DNA from 2 places in the Enterococcus salsurae genome. Region 1 is predicted to be linked to the other one. Evidence: predicted binding sites of a transcription regulator. Region 1 holds the regulator's gene; the other holds the start of a gene.

What was found. The regulator HrcA, encoded in region 1, represses chaperone genes, less so after heat shock. The targets are predictions, from matches to a motif close to TTAGCACTCNNNNNNNNNGAGTGCTAA.
Region 2: a site for HrcA is predicted at 1,640-1,666, ahead of groES (co-chaperone GroES). Genes of this name have one in related genera too.

What each region holds. Positions count from the first base shown of each region.
Region 1 covers NZ_BAAHWY010000002.1:116,092-119,656, forward strand. Annotated here, with positions in the region: gene dnaK (molecular chaperone DnaK) at 1-414, opposite strand, end outside; gene grpE (nucleotide exchange factor GrpE) at 458-1,024, opposite strand; gene hrcA (heat-inducible transcriptional repressor HrcA) at 1,058-2,101, opposite strand; gene hemW (radical SAM family heme chaperone HemW) at 2,257-3,441, opposite strand.
Region 2 covers NZ_BAAHWY010000002.1:692,307-695,871, reverse strand. Annotated here, with positions in the region: gene ACYVRS_RS07585 (6-phospho-beta-glucosidase) at 1-804, shown strand, start outside; gene ACYVRS_RS07580 (CPBP family intramembrane glutamic endopeptidase) at 854-1,498, opposite strand; gene groES (co-chaperone GroES) at 1,704-1,988, shown strand; gene groL (chaperonin GroEL) at 2,017-3,565, shown strand, end outside.

The DNA.
Region 1 (3,565 bases):
CAACCCAGCGATTTTACCCGCATCTTTGGTTGCTTGACGTTGTGCATCGTTGAAATATGCAGGAACAGTGATGACTGCTTTTTCAACTTTTTCGCCTAAATAGTCTTCAGCAAAGCCTTTGATGTATTGCAGTACCATTGCTGAAACTTCTTGCGGTGTATAGGTTTTGCCATCTACTTCTACTTTGTAGCCAGCTTCGCCCATATGACGTTTGATAGAAGAAATCGTGTGTGGGTTTGTCACTGCTTGACGTTTTGCCACTTCACCTACTTGGATCTCACCATTTTTGAATGATACAACAGACGGTGTTGTCCGATTTCCTTCTGGGTTTGTGATGATTTTTGCTTCGCCGCCTTCAAGAACAGCGACTGCTGAGTTTGTTGTTCCTAAGTCAATACCGATAATTTTACTCATGTGTTTACGCTCCTTTTCAATTTAAACGAAATAATAGTTAGATTTATTGGGCTACGATGACCATACTTGCACGCAAGACGCGGTCATGCAGTTTGTACCCTTTTTGCAAAACATTGACGATGGTATCTGCTGGCACATCTTCTGTTGCAGGTACCGTTTGAACGGCTTGATGCAAATTCGGATCAAATGCTGCACCTTCAGCTGGAATTTCTTCGATGCCTTCATCTTTCAATGCTTGACGCAAACTTTCAAGGACCATTTCGACCCCTTTTTTCAAGTTTGCTGCTTGTTCTTCGCCTACATCGGCAGCCATTGCCCGTTCAAGATTGTCAATTGCCGGCAAAAGTTTCTTGCCTAGGTCTTGCGAACGGTATTTTTGCAATGTTTCTCGCTCGTTGCGATTGCGGGATGTAATATTCGCAATCTCAGCTCGTGCGCGTAAAAACTGATCTTCTAATTCATTGTTTTTTTCTTGCAGCAATTCGACTTCCGTTTTTTCAACTTCCGCCTCAGAGATGCCTGCAGTATCGATCGCTTCTTCTGAAGGTTCAGTTGCTGCTTCGGTTTCTTGAAGCATATCTTCCTTCAATTGTTCATCTTTTTCCGTCACGCGTGTACCATCCCTTCTTTATTCAAATTCCGCTTACTCATCAGAATGATCCAATGCGCGGTAATACTCAGCTAATTTGCTGGCTAACTCGCTTCTAAAAACATCCATCAAACCAAACATCCGGGAATAGGGCATGCTGGAAGGACCCAGCAAAGCAATTGTCCCTTGTCCATGTCCTTCGATTTCATAACTTGCTTGGATCAAACTCATATTTTGCAATAAGTCGTTGCCGAGTTCAGAACCGATCCGAATTTGAATCGATTGATCTCTAGGTGCCAACAGTTGGGTTAGCTGATCCGCATTTTTCATGAAAGAATACATCGATTTGAATTGGCTGACATCTTGTGTCGGCTCAAAATCTAAGAGATTCATACGTCCGCCGACAAAGATTTTTTCTTCAAAAATATGACTCAGCATCGCATCGAATAAATCAACGATGCCGTCGGTAGTTTGGAAATACTTATGTAGTATCATAGGTATTTCTGTCCGTAAACGATGATAAACAGTCATTAATGGTTCTCCGATCAACTTATCATTGATGATGCGAACCATTTTTTCTAAATCTTCACCACTGACTGAAGCGGGTAAAGTAAAGACTTGATTTTCAACATTCCCCTTGTCTGTCACGATGATCGCAATGATTTGTCGTGCATTCAATGGGACGATCCGAAAGCCAGTCAACTTGCGTTCTTTGACATCTGGTCCAAGTGACAATGCAGTATAGCTGGTTAAATTGGATAAGATTGTCGCAGATTGTTGAATGATTTCATTGATTTCATGAAAATCTTTACCAAAAGAATGACGAATCGTTTGTAACTCCGTTGATCCAACTTGTGAAGGCTTCAATAAGTGATCCACATAATAGCGGTACCCTTGAATTGAAGGAACTCGCCCTGATGAAGAATGTGTCTTCAACAAGAATCCAGCAGCTTCTAGTGCCTTCATCTCATTACGGATGGTTGCGGAACTCGCTTCAACCCCATCCTCCATCAATCGTTTTGACCCCGTAGGTTGGCCAGTATTCGTATAATTTTGGATGATGAGGTGCAATATCATTTGTTGTCTAGCTGTCAACATTCTATCCACTCCTCAATTAGCACTCATTCCTACTAAGTGCTAATACGATTATAAATATACCACATTTGATAGGATTGTCAAGCATTTGCATCACTTTTTTAGCACTCCTTACAATCGAGTGCTAACCGCAAATAAAAAAGCAGCTTGCACTGCTTTTAGTGAATGCCTTGATTTGGGTCGATCAAAAATGCTTCAAAGACATCGTTGCCAATAAACATACCCGCTTTGGTTAAATGGACCTGATCAGCTGCTTCAGCTAACCAGCCCTTTCCAATCAAATCTTTGACAACAGAACCATACACTTCTTGAAAAGGAACAGCAAATTTTTGTTCAAAGCGGCTTTTTGAGATGCCGCTTTTTTTCCGCAAGCCTAGGAACAGCTCTTCTTCCATCTGATTTTCACGGGTCAGCTCTTCTCGCTCATGAATAGGCAATAGCCCATCTCGTAAGGGTTTGAGATAATGCTGGATGGGTCCTTTATTTTTGAATCTGGTCCGATCCAAATACCCGCTCGCCCCCGCACCAAAGCCAAAATAATGGGCATTGTTCCAGTACACCATATTGTGTTTGGATTCAAACCCCGGCCGAGCAAAATTGCTGATCTCATATTGGTTCAAGCCAGCTTGTGCCATCGCTTCGATTGCTTCATCAAACATTTGTGTTTCAGCCTCTTGCGAAGGCAGTACCATGCGGCCTTGTCTGACCCAGTTCATGAACATTGTTTTATTTTCGAGAATCAATGAATACATGGCATAGTGGGGCAATCCTAGATCGATCGCCCGCGTCAGGGTGTCACGAAAGCTTTCCAGTGTTTGACCCGGCAATGCGTAAATCAAATCAATGGTAACATTTTGAAAATCATGCTTTTCCAACATGTTGACAGTCTGATAGACGTCTGCTGCGGTGTGCTTGCGGCCGATTTTCTTCAGCAGTCGATCATCGAAAGTCTGTACCCCCATCGATAAGCGATTGACGCCGTGATTTTTGAGCACAAGCATCTTATCTTCAGTTAAATCACCAGGGTTGGCCTCTACGGTAAATTCTTTTGTTGTTGACGTTGGCAAAATCTGATGGATGCCAGATAACAAACGGTCCAACTGTTGGGCACTCAAAGATGTAGGTGTGCCGCCACCCACATAAATCGTTTCGCTGGCATCAATTGGATGTTTAGCCAGCGTCAACGCGATTTCCTTCAACAGGGCCTCAATATATTCATCAACCGGTTGTCCTTCTAAAAACACCTTATTAAAATCGCAATAGTAGCAAATATGTTCGCAAAACGGAATATGTATGTACGCAGAAATGTTTTTTTCTGATTCTTCTATCACAGGGTGTATCATATGTCGTGATTCTCCTTTATTTGAACAAGACAAGCTTGTTTTGATGCCGTCCCTCATTGTAGCACAGATCAGAAAGTTCGCCTATGATTCAAAAAGCGCATAACAAAAAAAGTTCTCCTAATTG
Region 2 (3,565 bases), 580 kb from region 1:
CAAGCAGCGCATTATGAATTGGTTGCTAGTGCTAAAGCTGTAAAACTTGGTCACCAAATCAATCCAGATTTTCAAATTGGATCGATGATTGCGATGTGTCCGATCTATCCATACTCCTGTGACCCTAAAGACATGATGGCGGCTACAGTGGCAATGCAAAGACGATATTGGTTCTCAGATGTTCATGTGCGTGGCCATTATCCGAAATATTTACTGCGATACTTTGATCGAAAAGCGTTTGATCTTGATATCACTGAAGCGGACAAAGAAGATTTGGCTGAAGGCTGCGTCGATTATATTGGCTTTAGCTACTATATGTCTTTTGCAGTGAAAGGGAAAGAAAACGATCATACGTACGACTATGATGAAAGTCAAGATTTAGTGACTAATCCGTACGTCGATGCTTCAGAATGGGGCTGGCAAATTGATCCAATGGGCTTGCGCTATGCGATGAATTGGTTCAATGAACGCTATGAGCTGCCGCTATTTATTGTTGAAAACGGCTTTGGTGCAGTTGACCAGTTAGAAGACGGACAGATTCATGACCGGTATCGGATCGATTACTTAAAGGACCATATTGAAACGATGAAAGAAGCTGTCCTCTATGATGGTGTCGATCTAATAGGCTATACCCCTTGGGGCATCATTGATCTTGTATCGGCAGGCACTGGTGAGATGAAAAAGCGATATGGTGTGATTTATGTGGATAAAGACAATGAAGGTCAGGGAACACTGGCACGAAGCAAAAAAGATTCTTTCGCATGGTACCAAAACGTCATTACAAGTAATGGAGAGATTCTTTAATCAAAAGAGAGAAGTGCGCATGGATTACGCACTTCTCTCTTTTTTCAGGTTATGGGACTTGAATATATCCGCTTTGGACAAGGACTTGTATGATGATCACTAAGGTATTCATACCAACATGGGTGATCATTGAGGTCCAAATACTACCTGTATACGCATAAAGACCTGAGAAAAATAAACCTAAGAAAAGATAAACCAGGATATGGCCATCATTATGGGCAAGAGCAAAAGCAAAGGCACTCACGACAACACCAATCCACACATGGGTGTATTTGCCAATGATACCCACCAATGCACGTCGGAAAACGAATTCTTCCATGATGGGTCCTCCAACCATCGCAGCCAAAGCAAATAAAGGTTGTTGTAAAATGATTTGGATAATGTTCGCGGTATTTTCTGAAGCAGTCACTTCACCAAACAAGGACTCAATATAGACGGCAACATTCTGCAACAAGATAGCCAATATAATACCCGATAACCCATAAATAACGATTGCGGATGGTTTACTGCGTTTGTGTTCGAAAGCCAAAGGTTCTCTCTGGAAAAAATAGAGACCAAACATGATCATGGCGCCAGCTAAGTAGCCAATTGTGGTCGCAGGAACGGCCAAGCCCGCGTGAACAAAAGCGCTAGGCAAGAAAAACACAATGCCGTATGTAAATATGGTGGCAAATGAATATTTTGATAATGACATGATCTAGGGATCACACTCCTTTGGTTTATTATAAACTAGTGAAGCAAGAGAAATAAAGCCTGAATGTTCAAAAAGAAAACGAAAAAAATAATCAAAAGGCTTGCAAAAGCAAAGGAAAATGAGTAATATTAAAACTGTGAGTTAGCACTCGTTGGATGAGAGTGCTAATCGAAAAATTGACTATAACTTATTGGAGGGATTTATCGTGTTAAGACCATTAGGTGATCGCGTGATTATCGAAGTCGCAAAAGAAGAAGAAAAAACTATAGGCGGAATCGTTCTTGCTTCAGCAGCAAAAGAAAAACCACAAACAGGTACCGTGATTGCAGTTGGCGAAGGCCGCACACTTGAAAACGGTGAACAAGCTCCTGTTGCTGTCAATGTAGGCGAACAAGTCATGTTCGAAAAATACGCTGGCACAGAAGTGAAATTTGAAGGAACAGAATATTTGATCGTGGCTGCTAAAGATATTATCGCAGTCGTAGAATAATAAAAAAATAATTTGAGGTGAATCAATCATGGCAAAAGAGATTAAATTTGCAGAAGACGCACGCGCAGCGATGTTACGCGGTGTAGACAAATTAGCAGATACAGTGAAAGTTACCTTAGGACCAAAAGGCCGTAACGTTGTTTTAGAAAAATCTTATGGCTCACCATTGATCACAAATGATGGCGTAACGATCGCAAAAGAAATCGAATTAGAAGATCATTTTGAAAACATGGGCGCAAAACTAGTCGCAGAAGTTGCATCAAAAACCAACGATATCGCTGGTGATGGTACAACCACTGCTACATTATTGACACAAGCCATCGTCCGTGAAGGGTTGAAGAACGTGACTGCAGGAGCAAATCCTTTAGGCATTCGTCGCGGGATCGAAATGGCAACAAAAGCAGCCGTTGAAGAATTACACAGCATTTCATCGATCGTTGATTCAAAAGAAGCCATCGCACAAGTCGGTGCAGTTTCTTCAGGCAGCGAGAAAGTCGGTCAATATATTGCTGATGCAATGGAAAAAGTCGGCAATGATGGTGTGATCACGATTGAAGAATCAAAAGGAATCGAAACAGAATTGGATGTTGTTGAAGGTATGCAATTCGACCGTGGTTACTTGTCACAATACATGGTCACTGACAATGACAAAATGGAAGCAGCTTTAGAAAATCCATATATCTTGATCACTGACAAGAAAATTTCTAACATCCAAGATATCTTGCCATTGTTAGAACAAATCTTACAACAATCTAAACCATTGTTGATCATCGCTGACGATGTAGATGGCGAAGCTTTACCAACACTTGTCTTGAACAAAATCCGTGGTACATTCAATGTCGTAGCTGTGAAAGCACCAGGATTTGGTGACCGTCGTAAAGCAATGTTAGAAGATATTGCTGTTTTAACTGGTGGTACAGTCATCACCGAAGATCTAGGTCTTGAACTAAAAGATGCGACGATCGACAACTTAGGTCAAGCAAGCAAAGTCGTTGTTGATAAAGACAACACGACAATCGTTGAAGGTGCTGGCGATAAAGGCGGCATCGACGCACGTGTGCAATTGATCAAAAACCAAATCGCAGATACAACTTCCGACTTTGACCGTGAAAAATTACAAGAACGTTTGGCTAAATTAGCTGGCGGTGTTGCAGTGATCAAAGTGGGTGCGCCAACAGAAACAGAATTAAAAGAATTGAAATTACGTATCGAAGACGCATTGAACGCTACTCGTGCTGCTGTTGAAGAAGGCATGGTCTCTGGTGGGGGAACTGCCTTAGTGAATGTCATCAGCAAAGTGGCAGCGATCGAAACAGATGGCGATGCAGCTACAGGTGTCAGAATCGTTCTACGTGCATTAGAAGAACCAGTACGCCAAATCGCTGAAAATGCCGGCTACGAAGGTTCAGTGATCATCGATAAATTAAAACATGCTGATCTAGGTGTTGGTTTCAACGCTGCGACTGGCGAATGGGTAAACATGCTTGAAGCAGGTATCGTTGACCCAACTAAAGTGACCCGCTCAGCATTGCAAAACGCAGCATCTGTTGCAGCGTTGTTGCTAACGACAGAAGCGG